Regions from separate parts of the Streptomyces sp. FIT100 genome, predicted to be linked through region 4. Evidence: riboswitches for the same ligand, from Rfam matches in the RefSeq annotation. Region 4 holds a riboswitch; each other region holds the start of a gene.

Region 1 (4,422 bases), 2.5 Mb from region 4:
GTGCCCGGCGAGCGCGTCCTTCGACTCGGCGGCGCCGATGAAGCCGACCGGGATGCCGATGACGGCGGCCGGGCGCGGCGCGCCCTCGTCGATCATCTCCAGCAGCCGGAACAGGGCGGTGGGCGCGTTGCCGACGGCGACGACGGCGCCGTCGAGGCGGTCGCGCCACAGCTCCAGTGCGGCGGCGCTGCGGGTCGTGCCGAGCTCGGCGGCGAGCGCGGGCACGGACGGGTCGGAGAGCGTGCAGATCACGTCGTTGTCCGCGGGCAGCCGCTTGCGGGTGACGCCGCTGGCGACCATCTGCGCGTCGCACAGGACCGGCGCCCCGGCGCGCAGGGCGGCGCGGGCGCGGGCCACCACACCGGGCGAGTACGCGAGATCGCGCACCAGGTCGACCATGCCGCAGGCGTGGATCATCCGCACCGCGACCCGGCTCACGTCGGCGGGGAGCGCGGCGAGGTCGGCCTCGGCGCGGATGGTGGCAAAGGACCGGCGGTAGATCTCCGCCCCGTCCTTCTCGTAGTCGAACACGGTGCTCTCGCTCATTTCGTCGTCAGTGTGGTGCCGGTGGTGCGGGCCGCCGCGACGGTGGCGGCGAGTGAGGAGCGGGCGCAGGGCACTCCGTCGACCTCGTAGCGGCCGTCGGCCGTCGCGACGACGTCGGTCCAGTCGCCGTGCGGGTGCCCGCAGCGCCGTTCGCAGCCGGAGAAGTGGACCGGGAGGCCGCCGCGGCCGGGTGCCGCGTCCGCCCGTACGTCGGCGAGGGCCTTGCCGCAGCCGGGGCGGCCGGTGCAGGCGGTGGCGCCGTACCAGGGGTCGGCGGGGCCGGTGATGAACCCGGCGGCGTCCAGCGCGCGGAGTCGTTCCTCCGCAGCCTCGGGCTCGGCGAAGCCCGGCACGACGACCCCGCGCCACGGGGTGAACCGCACTTCGCCCGCGGGCGCGGGGAGCAAGGCGCGGAGCTGCGCGGCGGTGAGGCGCCCGAGGGGCGCGGCGGCGACCGGGGCCCATGCGCCGGGCCCCTCGACGATCCCGGGCGGCGGGCCTGCGGTGGGTTCTGTCCCCACCCGGCCCTTTCCCGCAACTGGGGGGGCAAGCCCCCAGCCCTCCGTACGGCCTCCGGCCGTGTCCTCGAACTCCCCCAGAGCTTCGCCTGGGAGGTGCCCCCAACGGGCTGGAAATGCGGGGCGCAGCCCCGGTTTCCAGCCTCGCTGGGGGTCCCCCCACGCCGCAGGGCGTAGGGGGAGTTTGAGGCGCGGGGGTGCGGGGGCGGAGCCCCCGCCGTCGGGGTCTGGGGGCGAAGCCCCCGGTTCGGGAAGGGGCGGGGTGGGGAAAAGCTCGCCGCAGGCGCCCGCCAACCCCGCTCCCCCGTCCGGCAGGTCCCGGACGCGCCACGCACCGGTGCCGGCCGCCGCCGCCAGAAACGCCTCTGCCGCGGCGAGGGCCGCCCGGGCCGCAGCCGCGGCGGGGACGCGGAACCCCGCGCCCCCCACCCGCACCACCACCGTGTCCCCCGGCTCTGCGAGCAAGGTCACATCCGCGCCGAGCCCCGCCACATCGCCCCGCCCGTCGTCCAGCGCGAACAGGAAGCGGCCCGAGAGGTCCGCCGCCCGGGTGGTCGCGCACAGCAGCGCGTCCAGCTCGCGCGCCCACAACTGCACGTCGGCGCAACCGAGTCCGTCCAGTCCGGCGAGCGGGGACGCCACGATGTTGCGCACCCGCTCGTGGGTGTCGGAGGGCAGCAGTCCGGCTCCCCGCAGCAGTTCCGCGAGCTCCGCCCCGCAGTCGTCGCCGAGGCCGCGCAGTTCCACGTTGCCCCGGGAGGTGATGCTCACCGCACCGTCGCCCAGGCGCTCCGCCGCGTCGGCCAGCGTCATCAGCTGACGTGATGTCAACAAGCCTGCGGGCAGCCGGAGTCGGGCCAGTCGCCCGTCGTCCGCCGCGTGCAGCCGCAGCGCGCCCGGGCAGGCGTCGCCCCGGTCCCGTATGCGAGGTTCGCCCGGGTCCGCCGGGGTTGAGGGTATGGGCGGCATGGCGGCGAGCATACTGCCGCCCAGGTGAGCCTCTACTATGCAGACGGCACAGGGTCCCAGGACCCTAGGGAGGAAGCCCGGTGAGATTCCGGCGCGGTCCCGCCACTGTGAGCCAGGTCCTCAACGGCCTGGTGAGTCAGGAACTCCCGCCGACCACGACCACCCGGGGCGCGGAAACCCCGAGGAAGGCCTGCGCACGCGATGACGCACGCGACGATCCTGCTGCTGTCGACCTCCGACACCGACCTGCTCAGCGCCCGTGCCGCGCGGGGGCCGGTCCAGTACCGCTTCGCGAACCCTTCCCGCCTCCCGCTCGACGAGCTCCCGGGCCTGCTCGACGGCACCGACCTCGTCGTCGTCCGCCTCCTCGGCGGCATTCGCGCCTGGCAGGAGGGGATCGACGCGCTGCTCGCCCAGGAGCGGCCCGTCGTCGTGCTCACCGGCGAACAGGCCCCGGACGCCCAGCTGATGGAGGCGTCCACCGTCCCGATCGGCATCGCGGCCGAGGCACACGCCTACCTCGCCCACGGCGGCCCGGGCAATCTGGAGCAGCTCGCCCGGTTCCTCTCGGACACGGTCCTGCTGACGGGCCACGGCTTCGAGCCCCCGGCCCCTGCCCCCACCTGGGGCCCGCTGGAGCGCACCCCCGAGGCCACCACCGGCCCCGTCATCGCCGTGCTCTACTACCGCGCCCACCACATGAGCGGCAACACCGCCTTCGTCGGCGCCCTGTGCGACGCCATCGAGGAGGCCGGTGGCCGGGCCAGGCCGCTGTACGTGGCGTCCCTGCGCGCCCCCGAGCCCGAGCTCCTCGACCGGCTCCGCGACGCCGACGCCGTCGTCACCACCGTGCTCGCCGCGGGCGGCACCAGGCCCGCCGAGGCGCAGGCCGGCGGCGACGACGAGTCCTGGGACGCGGGCGCGCTCGCCGGGCTCGACGTGCCCGTGCTCCAGGCGCTGTGTCTGACGGGGTCGCGCAGCGCCTGGGAGGAGAGCGACGAGGGTCTGTCCCCGCTGGACGCCGCCAGCCAGGTCGCCGTACCCGAGTTCGACGGGCGCCTGATCACGGTCCCGTTCTCCTTCAAGGAGATCGACGAGGACGGCCTCCCGGCGTACGTCGCCGACCCCGAGCGCGCCGCCCGGGTCGCCGGGATCGCCGTACGCCACGCCCGGCTGCGGCACATCCCGAACGCGGAGAAGCGGATCGCGCTCGTCCTGTCCGCGTACCCGACGAAGCACTCCCGCATCGGCAACGCGGTCGGCCTCGACACCCCCGCGTCCGCCGTCGCGCTGCTGCGCCGACTCCTCGCCGAGGGCTACGACTTCGGTGCCGAGGAGGTCCCCGGCCTGGTCTCCGGCGACGGCGACGAGCTGATCCACGCGCTCATCGAGGCCGGCGGCCACGACCAGGACTGGCTCACCGAGGAGCAGCTCGCCCGCAACCCCGTCCGGGTCCCGGCCGCCGACTACAGGCGCTGGTACGCGACCCTGCCCGCCGCGTTGCGCGAGCACGTCGAGGAGCACTGGGGCCCCGCGCCCGGCGAGATGTTCCTGGACCGCTCCCGTACCGCCGAAGGCGACCCGGACGGCGACATCGTCCTGGCGGCCCTGCGGCGCGGCAACCTGCTGATCGTGATCCAGCCGCCGCGCGGCTTCGGCGAGAACCCGATCGCGATCTACCACGACCCGGACCTGCCGCCCTCGCACCACTACCTGGCCGCCTACCGCTGGATCGCGGCCCGGCAGGACGACGGGGGCTTCGGCGCCGACGCGATGATCCACCTCGGCAAGCACGGCAACCTGGAGTGGCTGCCCGGCAAGAACGCGGGCCTGTCCGCCGCCTGCGCCCCCGACGCCGCCCTCGGTGATCTGCCGCTGGTCTACCCGTTCCTGGTCAACGACCCCGGCGAGGGCACCCAGGCCAAGCGCCGGGTGCACGCCACGCTCATCGACCACCTCGTCCCGCCGATGGCCCGCGCCGACTCCTACGGCGACATCGCGCGCCTGGAGCAACTGCTCGACGAGTACGCGCAGATCTCCTCCATGGACCCGGCGAAGCTCCCCGCCATCCGCGCCCAGATCTGGACCCTGATCCAGGCGGCGAGGCTCGACCACGACCTCGGCATGGACGACCGCCCCGACGACGACGGCTTCGACGACTTCCTGCTCCACGTCGACGGCTGGCTGTGCGAGGTCAAGGACGCCCAGATCCGCGACGGTCTGCATGTGCTGGGCGGCGCCCCGGCCGGCCCCGAGCGGGTCAACCTGGTCCTCTCCATCCTCAGGGCCCGCCAGATCTGGGGCGGTACGACGGCCCTGCCCGGACTGCGCGAAGCGCTCGGCCTCGACGAGTCCGCCGCGAGCCGGACCACCGCCGACGAGGCGGAGG
Region 2 (4,422 bases), 4.6 Mb from region 4:
CGCGCCTCGACACCGCCGACGCTCCCGACATTCCCGACACCTCTGACACCCCTGACACCCCTTCTGACCCCCGACACCGCCAAGGAGTTCCCGTGCCCCGCCGTCCCGATTCCCGCAAGCCGCAGAAGGCCCGCCCCAACCCGCTGGACGCGGCGGGCATCACCTACGTCGACTACAAGGACACCGATCTGCTGCGGAAGTTCATCTCCGACCGCGGCAAGATCCGCAGCCGCCGGGTCACCCACGTCACGGCCCGGCAGCAGCGGCAGCTCGCCGCGGCGATCAAGAACGCCCGGGAGATGGCCCTGCTGCCGTACGGCAGCCGTTAGCGCGCCTACGAGGCGGCAGATATGGCCGACGTCGTCAAGTGTGCTGTTAGCGTGACCTGTTGACCGAGGGGGGCGAACACAGCGCATGACGTCGACCACGTTCCACATCGGGAAGGACCTGCGCGTACGTAGGCTCGGGTTCGGGGCGATGCGCCTGCCGACCGAGCCCGGCCCCGCACGCGAGGCGGCCCTCGGCGTCGCCCGGCGAGCCGTCGAACTGGGCGTCACACTGATCGACACCGCGCACCTGTACGGCGCGGGCGCCAACGAGGAACTCCTTGCCGAGGCCCTGCATCCCTACCCGGAGGGGCTGCTCATCACCACCAAGGTCGGCGTCGCGCGATCGGGGCCCGCGGGCGAGTGGAAGGTCGACGGCCGGCCGGCAGTCCTGCGCGACCAGGTCGATCAGGCGCTGCGCCGACTGCGCGTCCAGCGGATCGAGCTGCTCCAGTTGCACCGTGTCGATCCGGAGACACCGCTCGCCGATCAGCTCGGCACGCTGGGGGAGCTCCGGGCCGAGGGCAAGATCGGCCGCATCGGACTCTCCGAGGTCACCGTGGCCGAACTCGACCAGGCACGGGGGTTCGTCGACGTCGCGAGCGTGCAGAACCGCTACAACCTCCTCGACCGCGAGCACGAGCCCGTGCTCGCGGCCTGTGAGGCGGCGGGAATCGCGTTCCTGCCCTGGCGCCCCGTCACCTGGGGAGAGTCGGGGGCGCAGGCCGAGATCGCCGCCGTGGCGGCCGAACTCGGCGCCACTCCCACGCAGGTCGCGCTCGCCTGGCTCCTCGGCCGCTCGCCGGTCATCCTCCCGATCCCGGGCACGGCCCGAACGGACCATCTGGAGGAGAACCTCGCCGCGGAGGGTCTCGCCCTGGGGCCGGCCCACCGCGACCGCCTCGACCGGCTGGCCGCACCGGCGTAGGGCTCTGTCCCCCCGTCACCCGAGTGGACACCGGGCTCGACCGTGTGGGCCCCGGCGAAGAGCCAGGCCGACGCACCGCCGGCAGCGTCCGGCAGGTGGCGGGTGTGTCGTCCGTGCGTGCGCAGGGTGCGTACGCCAGGTGCGTCCGTGCGTGCGCACAGGTGTGTCCTTGTGTCCGCCGGGTGTGTCCTTGTGTCCGCGCCGCCCTCTAAGCTGGCCGTTGCAGCTGGTTCGCCCTGTCCGCCAGGCAGGCGCGTCGCAAGAGGGAACCCGGTGGGAATCCGGGACTGCCCCGCAGCGGTGAGCGGGAACGACCGCCGTCATACGCACTGGACCGAAGGGTCCGGGAAGCGACGGCCAGTAGGTGTCTGCCCCTGGTGGACGAGCCCGCGAGTCCGAAGACCTGCCACTGCCCGCGCACGGCCGATCGTGTGCGGAGATCCCGGTGACCTCGAGGGCGGGTCGGCGACCACGGCGGGCGGGCTGCGCGCAAGGACTGCGCATGCCCCGCCCCGGCCGCGCCTTCGCGTCCCGACCCGTCCCGGGGTCGCAGGAGACATGCTCGCGAAGGAGAGTCTTGTGACCACCACGTCCGGCGTGACCACCGAGTCCGCCGCCGCCGCGGCACGGGCCACCGTGCACGGCTACCCCCGCCAGGGCCCGAACCGGGAACTGAAGAAGGCCGTCGAGGGCTACTGGAAGGGCCGCGTCACGGCCGGTGCCCTCCGGGAGACCGCAGCGGAGCTCCGCCGGTCCACCTGGCGGCAGTTGGCCGACGCCGGCATCCACGAGGTGCCGACCGGCGACTTCTCGTACTACGACCACGTCCTCGACACCAGCGTGATGGTCGGCGCGATCCCGGCCCGGCACCGGGCCGCCGTCGAAGCGGACGCGCTCGACGGCTACTTCGCGATGGCCCGCGGCACCCAGGACGCGGCGCCGCTGGAGATGACCAAGTGGTTCGACACCAACTACCACTACCTGGTCCCCGAAGTCGGCCCCGACACCGTCTTCACCGCCGACCCGGGCAAGCAGCTCGACGAGGTGCGGGAGGCCCTCGCGCTCGGCCTCGCCCCCCGCCCGGTGCTCGTCGGACCCGTCACCTACCTCCTGCTCGCCAAGCCCGCCCCCGCGGCCGACCCGGGCTTCGACCCGCTCACCCTCCTCGACCGGCTCCTGCCGGTGTACGCCTCGGTCCTCGCCGATCTACGGGCCGCCGGCGCCGAGTGGGTGCAGCTCGACGAGCCCGCCCTGGTGCAGGACCGCACACCGGCCGAACTGAACGCCGCGGCCCGCGCCTACCGCGAGCTGGGCGGCACGGGCGACCGGCCCAGGCTGCTCGTCGCCTCCTACTTCGACCGGCTGGGAGAGGCCCTTCCCGTGCTCGCGAAGGCACCGGTCGACGGTCTCGCCCTCGACTTCACCGGGCCCGCCGCGGCCAACCTCGACGACCTCGCCGCCGTCGGCGGACTGCCCGGCAAGCGGCTGGTCGCCGGCGTCGTCAGCGGGCGCAACGTGTGGCTCAACGACTACGAGAAGTCCCTGTCCACACTGGGCACCCTGCTCGGACTCGCCGACCGTGTCGATGTGTCCTCGTCCTGCTCGCTGCTCCACGTCCCGCTGGACGCCGCCGCCGAACGGGACATCGACCCGCAGGTCGCCCGCTGGCTCACCTTCGCCCGCCAGAAGACCGCCGAGGTCGTCACCCTGGCCCGCGCACTGGCGCAGGGCACCGACACCATCGCGGCGGAACTCGCCGCCAACCGCGCCGGTCTCGCCTCCCGGGCCGGATCCGCGCTCACCCACGACCCGTCGGTACGGGCCCGGGCGGCCGCGGTCACCGAGGCCGACGCCCGCCGCTCGCAGCCGTATCGGGAGCGGGCCGCCGCCCAGCGCGCGCACCTGCGGCTGCCGTTGCTGCCGACGACCACGATCGGCTCCTTCCCCCAGACCCCGGAGCTGCGCGCGGCCCGCGCCGGTCTGCGCGCCGGAACGGTCGGCGCCGACGCGTACGAGCGGCGCATCGAGGCAGAGATCCGCGAGGTCGTCGCCTTCCAGGAGAAGGCCGGTCTCGACGTGCTCGTGCACGGCGAGCCCGAACGCAACGACATGGTGCAGTACTTCGCCGAACAGCTCACCGGCTACCTGGCGACACAGCACGGCTGGGTCCAGTCCTACGGCACCCGCTATGTCCGCCCGCCGGTCCTCGCCGGTGACATCTCACGCCCCGAACCGATGACCGTGCGCTGGACGGCGTACGCCCAGTCGCTCACCGACCGGCCGGTCAAGGCCATGCTCACCGGCCCCGTCACCATGCTCGCCTGGTCCTTCGTCCGCGACGACCAACCGCTCGGCGAGACCGCCCGCCAGGTCGCCCTGGCGCTGCGCGACGAGGTGAACGACCTCGAAGCGGCGGGCAGTTCGGTGATCCAGGTCGACGAGCCCGCCCTGCGCGAGACACTGCCGCTGCGCGCCACCGACCACGCGGCGTATCTGGCGTGGGCCACGGAGGCGTTCCGCCTCACCACGAGCGGTGTGCGCCCGGACACCCAGGTCCACACCCACATGTGCTACGCGGAGTTCGGTGACGTCCTCCAGGCCATCGACGATCTCGACGCCGACGTGATCAGCCTGGAGGCCGCCCGTTCCCACATGGGGATCGCCGCGGAACTCGCCGCGGCCGGCTATCCGCGCGAGGCCGGCCCCGGCGTGTACGACATCCACTCGCCGCGCGTCCCCGACGAGGCCGAGACCGCCTCCCTCATCGAGCGCGCCCTGCGGTCCGTCCCGGCCGAACGGCTGTGGATCAACCCCGACTGCGGCCTGAAGACCCGCACTTGGCCCGAAGTCCGCCCGGCCCTCGGCCACATGACCGCGGCGGCCCGCCGGGTCCGCGACCGGCTCTCCCGCCCCGGCGCCTGACCGCGCGGGGCGGACCTCCGGGTCCGCCCCGCCCACGGGCCGACCCCGCCCTGCGGCCAGGCCGGATCGCGTGGTTGCGCCCTCCCTCCCACGCCCTGTAAGAGATCAGTCCAGGTAAAAGATTCTCCAGTGACTGTTATCTTGAGTGATCGAGCGACGCCGGAGGGGCACCATGGCGAAACAAGAGAGAGCTGCGAGGACTCATGAACGGTTCTTAGACGCGTCGGCCGACGAGTTCTCGCGACA
Region 3 (4,422 bases), 1.2 Mb from region 4:
CGGGCGCGGCCGTGACCTCGCCCGTGGCCGTGCCCGTGGCCGTGCCCGTGGCCGTTGCCGTTGCCGTTGCCGTGACCTTGGCCGTGGCCGTGGCCGTGGCCGTGGCCGTGACCTTGGCCGTGGCCGTGGCCGTGGCCGTGGCCGTGGCCGTGGCCGTGGCCGTGGCCGTGGCCGTGGCCGTACCTGTCTCCGTCATGCCGGCCTCCGTCGCATCAGCCACAGGAAGAAGGGGCCGCCGACCAGGGCGGTGAGGATGCCCACGGGGATCTCCTCCGGGCTCATGGCGGTGCGGGCCGCCAGATCGGCGGCGATGAGGAAGGCCGCTCCGAGCAGCGCCGCGGCGGGCAGCGCGCGGCGGTGGTCGGCGCCGACGAACAGCCGCACCACGTGCGGCATGATCAGCCCGACGAAGCCGATCTGGCCGCTGACGGCGACGATCGTCCCGATCATGACGGCTACGAGGATGAAGAGGGCGGCTCTGAAGCGGTGTACGTCCAGGCCGAGCGCAACGGCCGCCTCCTCCCCGGCGAGCAGCAGGTTGAGGGAGCGGCAGACGCCGAGCAGGACGGCCGTACCGAGGAGGACGGCACCGACGGGGATCCACACCACCGTCCAGGTGGTGCCGGCCAGTCCGCCGAGCATCCAGCGCAGCGCCGACTGGGTCTTGTGCGGGTCGTCGGAGGTGACGACGAGGAAGCCGGCGAGCGCCGACAGCACCTCGGCCGTGGCCACGCCCGCCAGCACCAGCCTCACCGTGGTCATCCGCCCGCCGGACCTGGCCAGGAAGTAGACGGCGACGAGGGCGGCGAGAGCGCCGAGGAACGCGACCACCGGCAGGGAGAACACGCCGAACAGGGTCAGGTTGAAGACGACGACCAGCACCGCGCCGACCGACGCGCCCGACGACACCCCGAGCAGCATCGGGTCCGCGAGCGGGTTGCGTACCAGCGCCTGGAGCGCCATCCCGCAGACCGCCAGGCCCGCGCCCACGACACCGGCGAGCAGTACGCGGGGCAGCCGTACGTCGATGACGATCGTCTCGCGGACCGGGGTCCAGGTCGCATCGGCCAGCGCCGGATGCACCCGGTGCAGCAGGATGCCCCAGACCTCGTCGGCCGGGACGGCGATGGAACCGGCCGCGATCCCGAAGGTCGCCGCGACGGCGAGCAGTGCGCCCAGCAGCACGAGCACGAGCGGGTAGGGGATCCCGGGGCGCCGGGCGGCGGCCACTTCCGTTGTTCCGCTCGGACCCGTCACCCCGGCCGCGCCTGCCGCACCTCCCGCACCTCCCGCACCTCCCGCACCTGCCGCGTCCGTCGCATTCGCGGCATTCACGAGGTCCGCTGCATCCACCGTATCCACCGCACGGGTCCCGCCCACGGCGTCGGTCGCGCCGCTCACTTGAAGCGGTCCGGGTGGAGCTGGCGGGCCAGGGACTCCACGCCGGACGGCACCCGGACGCCCAGCACGGTGGACGACAGCGGCAGCACCGCGAACCGCTTGTTCTTGATGGCGGGTACGTCCTTCAGCGCCGGATTCGCCAGCAGGAACTTCTTCTTGTCCTCGACCGGCTGATCGCCGTAGTCGTAGATGACGACGACCTCGGGCGCACGCTCGGCCACCTGCTCGAACGACACGTCGCCGAACGCCTTGTCCAGGTCGGCGAAGAGGTTCACCCCGCCCGCCTGCTTGATCATCTCGTTGCCGATGCCCGCCCCGCCGGCCGTGAAGGCGGTCTTGTCGCCGCTGTCGTACACGAAGATCTTGACCGGCCTGACTCCGGCAAGCTTGTCGTTGACGGCGTCCAGCGTGCCGTGCACCTTCTTCACCTGCTGCTCGGCGCGGTCCGGTACGCCGAAGATCTTGGCCACGTTCCGGATCTCCTGGTCCACCATGGCCATCGTCACGGGACCGGACGGGCACTCCTCGATGTTCAGATAGGAGTGGACGCCCGCCTGGGAGAGGGCGTCGCGACTGCGGCCTTCCTTCTCGTCGAAGGTGCTGGCGAAGCCGCCGTAGGCGAAGTCGGGTTCGGCGGCCAGCAGGGTCTCGAAGGAGGGGTACTCCTTGGCGAGAGCCTTGATCCCGTCGTACGCGTCCTGGTACTCCGGGAGGATCCTGTCGTCGAGGTAGGCCGTGCCGACCATCGACTTCTCCAGCCCGAGGGCCAGCATGACCTCGGTCGCGTGCTGGTTGAGCGAGACCGCGCGCTGCGGAGGGCGCTGATAGGTGGTCTTCACACCGCAGTTGGACACCGTGACCGGGAACCCCTTGGGGGCGGGGGCCGCCGGCGCGGCGTTGTCGCGGGCTGCCGTGCCGCCGCAGCCGGACAGCAGCAGGGCCGCCGCGACCATGGCGGCGGACAGCAGGGAGATCGGGCGCTTGCCCATCATGTGGTGGGTCCTCTCACCGCAGGGTGGTCCGGGAAGTGGGCCGGAGACGGCCGGATTTCGGGAGTCCGGCCCGTGGTGACCGCGGCCTGTCGCGGCGGGCCGGGTCGAGGAAGGTCGGGTTCGGGGCCGGGTCAGCCGACGTCACGGAGCGGCCCGGACCGGGCGCGCCGCGGCGGCGTGAAGGCATAGAGGTCGAGGATGTCCGGCGGCGCGGCGACGCCGGGGCCGCCCGCCCGTACCCAGGTGACGATGTCCTCGGTCGCGGCAGGGTCGTTGACGAGGCCGAACCAGGCCGGCCGGCCACCGGCGGCGCGTCCTTCTGACGACGGCTGGACGACGACCACGTTCGCCTGGTCGCACACGTCGAGACAGTCGCTGATCCGGACCGGGGCGGCCTCGGCGAGGCGCGCGGTCTGCTCGGCGTGGTCGACGCCGGTCACCTTGGTGCTGCCGCAGCAGCAGTCCCGGCACACCACGACCCTGCACGGAACCCAACCGGCAGACGATGGCCCCACGGGCATCACGACAAGCCCTCCTCCCTGGGGAGATCCGCCCCAGTCACGTCGAGGAGGCGACCGCGTGAGTCTCCTGGCTCTCGGGTCAGTGCTCGTCCCGGCCTTCCCACCCGCATCCGGGCAGTGGTCTGTTCGGGATCCGCTCGCCGATCACAGTGGCGGGACCGCGCCGGATTCACACCGGCTTCCTCGTTCCGCCGTCGCCTTTTCGCGCAACATCATCGCAGAAAGACACGTCGTGTCATACGCCGGGGCCTGAACCGGCCGCGGAGAACCGCCGCACACGCCCCGCGGGCGCGCGCGACGCACGCTGCCGCTCACTCCCGCGCGCCCCGCGGGGACCCTCGCGGCGGCGGACAGGTCGGGGACGGGGGTCACGCCGAGCGGTCCGCCACCGGATACGGGACGAACGTGCTGCCGTTCTCGTCGATCCGCACCGGGCGGCCGAGCGGCGGCGCCGCCCCACTGCGGGCAGTCGAGGCGCTCGCAGACCCGGCACTCCATGCCGATGGGGGTGGCGGCGGACGCGTTGCCGAGGTCGAGGCCGTCGGACCAGACCAGGCGCGAGGCGTGGCGGAGCTCGCATCCCAGGCCGACGGCGAAGGTCTTGCCGGGTTCACCCCAGCCGCCACGGTGCCGGGTGAGCGTAGGGGCGGTCCACAAGTAGCACTGCCCGTACGGCATTTCCGCGACCTGGACGTGGAGTCCGGATTCGCCTCCGCGGCCGACGTGGACAGCGGCATGGGCTGGGCTGCGCCCGCCCCATGGGTCCGCTGAAGCTCGCGGACCTGATCGGTCCGGACACTGTGGCCTCGATGGCCGAGTCCCTGTACGACGAGTTCAAGGAACCTGTACGCACCGCCGCCGCTGCTCCAGCGGATGGTGGAGGCAGGGGCTGCTCGGCCGCAAGTGCGGCCGGGGCTTCCCCACGTACGACCGCGGCTGAGGAGCCGGCACGACCCCGGGACGGGTCCCGGGCCCCCGGTCGCGGGTCCTCGGGTCCACGGACCCACGGACCCACGGACCCGCGCTGGCCGCACGCGTCCTAGCGACGGCTGCGTACGAGCAGATGCAGGAAGTACGGCGTGCCGATCACGGCGGTCATCAGGCCGGCGCCGAGCTGGGCGGGCGCGATCACGATCCGGCCCAGCAGGTCCGCGACACAGACGAGCACGGCACCGAGGAGGACCGAGACCGGAACCACCCGGGCGTGCTGCCGGCCCACGAGGGCCCTGGCCGCGTGCGGTGCCACAAGCCCCACGAAGCCGATGGTGCCCGCGGCGGCCACGGCGGTGGCGCTGAGCAGGACGCTCAGTACGAGGAAGCCGAGGCGCCCCCGTGCCAGATCGAGGCCCAGGAGCCTCGGGGTGTCCTCGTCCAGCGACACGAGGTCGAGTTCGGTGTGCCGCGCGGCCGCGATGAGCAGGCCCAGGGCGAGCACGGCCGCGAGGGGTGCCACGTCGGGCAGGGTCCGCCCGTAGGTGGAGCCCGACAGCCAGGTGAGGGCTTTCGTC
Region 4 (4,422 bases):
CCCCGCGCACGAGCACACCACCGACCGCCGGGCTGACCGCGTTGAGCAGCAGCGCGAGCCGCAGGTCGGCCATCCCGACGACGGCGGTGAAAGGGTAGGGGGTGCTCATCGTCTGCTCGCTCCTTCGCTGGTCCCGCGCCGGTTGCGCGGCTCGCCCGTGCCCTGCCGGGGGCAGGGCGATCGCCGTTGCCCCACCCCGTCCGCACCCCGCCTCACGGCGCGCCCGGTGCCACGAACGGCAGGCCCGTGGGCGGTCCGTGCTCGATCAGCCGCAGCAGCGCGTCCGTGTCCGCGTGCTCCTCGATCAGATCGCCGAGCCGGTCCAGCTGCTCCTCCCGCAGCGCCCCGAACGAGGTGTCCGGCGCCGGCACGAACCGCCGTCCGGCCGCCGCCGCGACCACCCGCAGGAACGCCCGCCGGAAGCCGTCGCTCTCCAGCGCGCCGTGCCAGTGCGTCCCCCACACCGCCCCCACCCGGCAGCCTGCCAGGAAGCTCTCCCCGCCGAGGACTTCGGCGACACCATGGTGGATCTCGTAGCCCTCGACCGGCTCGCCGAGCGCCTCGCCGACCGGCCGCGCCAGTGTCTTCTCGCGCGCGAACCGCACCCGTACGGGCAGCAGTCCGAGCCCCGCCACGGTCCCGGCCCGTGATTCGACCTCGTCGTCGATGTGCTCGCCGAGCAGTTGGAAGCCGCCGCAGATGCCCAGCACGGGGCGGCCGTCCGCCGCGCGCCGTACGAGCGCGTCCGCGAGCCCCCGCGCACGGAGCCAGTCCAGGGCGCGCACGGTCCCGCGCGTGCCGGGCACCACCACCAGGTCCGCGTCGGCCAGTTCCTCGGGCCGGTCGACGAACCGCACCACTACGCCGGGTTCGGCCGCCAGCGCGTCCACGTCGGTGAAGTTGGACATCAGCGGTACGGCGCAGACCGCCACCCGCAGCACGTCCTCGCCGACCGGCGGCGCGACGACGGACTCCCTGACCGCGCCCCGCAGGGACACCCGGAGCCCGTCCTCCTCGTCGATGCCGAGGCCGTGCGCGAACGGCAGGACGCCGTAGGTCCGCCGCCCGGTCAGCCCGCGCAGCATGTCCAACCCGGGCTCCAGCAGCGTCACATCGCCGCGGAACTTGTTCACGAGGTAGCCCGCGACCAGCTCCTGGTCCTCCGGGGCGAGCAGTGCGGTCGTACCGAAGAACTGGGCGAAGACCCCACCCCTGTCGATGTCCCCGACCACAAGCACCGGGAAGCGCGCCGCCCGCGCGATGCCCATGTTGACGATGTCGGTGCGGCGCAGATTGATCTCGGCCGGGCTGCCGGCGCCCTCGCAGACGACGACGTCGTACGTGGCGCGCAGCTCTTCCAGGCACGCGACGACCGGTTCGAACAGCATCTGCTGCCGCGCCCCGTGCTGCATTTCCCCGGGGGACGACCCCCCAGGCCCCCCGAAGTACCCGCGCGCGCTCAGCTCGCCCACCGGCTTCCCCATCAGCACGACCTGGCTGGAGCGGTCGCTTCCGGGCTTGAGCAGCACGGGGTTCATGAGCGCCGAGGGCTCCACGCGGGCCGCCTGCGCCTGCATGGCCTGCGCCCGGCCGATCTCCGCGCCGTCGCGGGTCACAAAGGAATTGAGGGACATGTTCTGCCCCTTGAACGGCGCGACCTTCACCCCCCGGCGCACCAGCCACCGGCAGATCCCGGCCGTGACGACGCTCTTGCCCGCGTCCGATGTGGTCCCGGCGACCAGCAGTCCGCCGCTCATGTCCGCCTCCCCTCCAGGGCCCGCCCCAGCCGCCCGGCCACCAGCCGCGCACCCACGCAGGCAGCCAGCGTCAGGGCGGTGACGCGGCGCGACAGCCGCACCGCCCGTTCGATGTCGGCGACCTCGACGTCACGGCCGTGGTCCCCGTTCAGCACGGGCCGGTGCTCGACCCGTCCCGCGTACGCGAGCGTCCCGCCGAGCCGCACGCCGAGCGCCCCCGCGAACGACGCCTCCACCGGGCCCGCGTTGGGGCTCGGGTGCTTCGCGGCGTCGGCGCGCCAGGCCCGTACCGCACCGCGCGGATCGCCGCCGGCGACCGCGGCCAGTGCCGCCGTCAGACGGGCGCCCGGCCAGCCGGCCGTATCGTCGAGCCGCGCCGAGGCCCAGCCGAACCGCCGGTAGCGGGCCGACTTGTGGCCGACCATCGCGTCGAGGGTGTTGACGGCACGGAAGGCGACGAGGCCCGGCACCCCGCCGACCGCGCCCCAGACGAGCGCGCCGACGACCGCGTCCGAGGTGTTCTCGGCGACGGACTCGACGACCGCGCGGGCGATGCCGGCGCCGTCCAGGGACTGCGGGTCGCGCCCGCACAGATGCGGCAGCCGCTCGCGGGCGGCGTCGATGTCCCCGGCCGCCAGCGCCCCGCCGATCGCGCGGGCCTCGCGGCCCAGTGACGTACCGCCCACGACGGCCCAGGTGGCGGCCGCGGTCAGGGCGACGGACGCGGCGCGGGAGCGGCGCACGGAAGCGGTGGCCAGCGCACCCGCGGCCCATGCGCCCCCGGCGCATACAACGGTGTGCAGGGCGCCCCACCCCCGGTGGTCGCGCCAAAGGGCCCGCTCGACGACAGTGGCGGCCCGGCCGAAAGCGGCGACCGGATGCCCGCGGCGCGGATCGCCGAAGACCAGGTCGCCGGCAAGTCCGGCAGCGGCGCCGCAGGCAAACACCTGCTCGGCACGCATGTGCGTCCTCACTCAGGGTCCGCGCCCCGGCTCGACGTGACTGACCGGCGGGAGAGAGTTCCTGGCTCCGGGAGCGCTCCGTCGAAGGGGAGCGCTCCTGTGACAGTGGCGGGACCGCGCCGGATTCGCACCGGCTTCCTCTCTGCCGCCGTAAATGGCTCCGGAAGTCCACCACGGGCCGCGAACACCCGTCAACTCGCCCTTGACCTGCGACGGGAGAGTGTGCCGAGGCCCACACGCGGCCGTACGCGCCAGGGGCCGGACACACCCGGAGGTGTGCCCGGCCCCTGGGCCCCCGTGACGGGGACGCGCCGGTGTCAGGCGACGATCAGATGGATCCCGTACGCCACGGCCGCCGCGCACAGCGCGAAGCAGGCGTACGCGCCCGTGCGGGCGAGGACGGCGGAACCGCCCGAACCCCCCTGTGCGGAGGCGGCTTCCTGCTTGGAGAGGCCCACGATGCCCAGGGTGAACAGGCCCACCAGGGCGACGGTGACGGCGAGGCTCACGCCGAAGACGGAGCCGAGAGCTGCCCAGTCGATCTTCATGGTCTTCTCTCCTTACACCGTGGCGGCGGGTGCGGGTGCGTGCTCACCTGTGGCCGCGGGCGCGGCCGGGGCGGGGATGGTGACCTTGAGGCCGTCCGTCGCCCCGTCGGTCCCGGTCCCGGTTTCGGACCCGGCACCGGACCCGCCACGGGCACCGGTCGCGGCGGCCTCGTCGTCCGTGACGTTGGTGTGGTCGACCGGCTTGCGGCGCGAGAGCGACCAGATCGTGCCCGAGCCTGCGAGCAGCAGCAGCGCCACGGCGGCGATGCCCCAGGTGCCCTGGCCGGTGAGGAACTCGGCGGCGGCACCGACGAGTGCGGCGGCCGGCAGGGTCAGGCCCCACGCGACGAACATCCGGGTCGCGGTGGACCAGCGGACGACGCCGCCCTTGCGGCCGAGCCCCGCGCCCATCACGGCGCCGGAGCAGGACTGGGTGGTGGAGAGCGAGAAGCCCAGGTGCGAGGAGGCCAGGATGACGGTCGCGGCGCTGGTCTGGGCGGCGAAGCCCTGCTGCGGCTGGAGGTCGGTCAGGCCCTTGCCCATGGTGCGGATGATGCGCCAGCCGCCCAGGTACGTACCGAGGGCGATCGCGAGACCCGCGGAGACGATGACCCACATCGGCGGGTTCGAGCCCGGGGCGAGGACCCCGCCGGTGACCAGGGCCAGGGTGATGACACCCATCGTCTTCTGCGCGTCGTTGGTGCCGTGCGCGAGGGAGACGAGGCCGGCGGAGGCGATCTGGCCGGCCCGGTAGCCCTTGGACGTGGCCTTGTCGTCGGTCCTGCTGCCGATCCGGTAGGTCAGCCGGGTCGCGAGGAACGCGGCGAGGCCGGCGACGACCGGCGCGGCGACGGCCGGGATCAGCACCTTGGTGACGATGGTGCCGCCGTTGACCGCGGAGAAGCCCGCGGACATCACGGCGGCGCCGATGAGGCCGCCGAAGAGCGCGTGCGAGGAACTGGACGGCAGGCCCAGCAGCCAGGTGAGCAGATTCCACAGAATCGCGCCGACGAGGGCCGCGAAGATCACTTCTGTGCGGATGCCCGCTTCGTTGATGATGCCGCCGGAGATCGTCTTGGCGACTTCGATGGAGAGGAAGGCGCCGACGAGGTTGAGCACGGCGGACATGGCCACCGCCGTCTTCGGTCTGAGTGC

The links. A riboswitch is a leader RNA that binds a small molecule or an ion and turns the genes downstream of it on or off. The one in region 4 is predicted to bind cobalamin.
Region 1: linked by a shared signal. The riboswitch ahead of cobN (cobaltochelatase subunit CobN) and the one ahead of KK483_RS06895 (cobalamin biosynthesis protein) in region 4 are both predicted to bind cobalamin.
Region 2: linked by a shared signal. The riboswitch ahead of metE (5-methyltetrahydropteroyltriglutamate--homocysteine S-methyltransferase) and the one ahead of KK483_RS06895 (cobalamin biosynthesis protein) in region 4 are both predicted to bind cobalamin.
Region 3: linked by a shared signal. The riboswitch ahead of KK483_RS01450 ((2Fe-2S) ferredoxin domain-containing protein) and the one ahead of KK483_RS06895 (cobalamin biosynthesis protein) in region 4 are both predicted to bind cobalamin.

What each region holds. Positions count from the first base shown of each region.
Region 1 covers NZ_CP075715.1:4,119,625-4,124,046, forward strand. Annotated here, with positions in the region: gene KK483_RS18500 (precorrin-8X methylmutase) at 1-546, opposite strand, end outside; gene KK483_RS18505 (cobalamin biosynthesis protein CobG) at 543-2,033, opposite strand; cobalamin riboswitch at 2,067-2,198, shown strand; gene cobN (cobaltochelatase subunit CobN) at 2,235-4,422, shown strand, end outside.
Region 2 covers NZ_CP075715.1:6,216,801-6,221,222, reverse strand. Annotated here, with positions in the region: gene rpsR (30S ribosomal protein S18) at 93-329, shown strand; gene KK483_RS28000 (aldo/keto reductase) at 415-1,254, shown strand; cobalamin riboswitch at 1,482-1,663, shown strand; gene metE (5-methyltetrahydropteroyltriglutamate--homocysteine S-methyltransferase) at 1,852-4,176, shown strand; gene KK483_RS27990 (TetR/AcrR family transcriptional regulator) at 4,349-4,422, shown strand, end outside.
Region 3 covers NZ_CP075715.1:371,455-375,876, forward strand. Annotated here, with positions in the region: gene KK483_RS01435 (ABC transporter ATP-binding protein) at 1-196, opposite strand, end outside; gene KK483_RS01440 (iron ABC transporter permease) at 193-1,257, opposite strand; gene KK483_RS01445 (ABC transporter substrate-binding protein) at 1,398-2,393, opposite strand; gene KK483_RS01450 ((2Fe-2S) ferredoxin domain-containing protein) at 2,525-2,914, opposite strand; cobalamin riboswitch at 2,954-3,144, opposite strand; partial or broken gene KK483_RS01455 (short-chain fatty acyl-CoA regulator family protein) at 3,283-3,613, opposite strand; partial or broken gene KK483_RS01460 (3-hydroxyacyl-CoA dehydrogenase family protein) at 3,611-3,854, shown strand; gene KK483_RS01465 (iron ABC transporter permease) at 3,954-4,422, opposite strand, start outside.
Region 4 covers NZ_CP075715.1:1,589,098-1,593,519, reverse strand. Annotated here, with positions in the region: gene KK483_RS06905 (putative cobaltochelatase) at 1-109, opposite strand, end outside; gene KK483_RS06900 (cobyric acid synthase) at 213-1,757, opposite strand; gene KK483_RS06895 (cobalamin biosynthesis protein) at 1,754-2,719, opposite strand; cobalamin riboswitch at 2,754-2,907, opposite strand; gene KK483_RS06890 (hypothetical protein) at 3,037-3,267, opposite strand; gene KK483_RS06885 (inorganic phosphate transporter) at 3,280-4,422, opposite strand, start outside.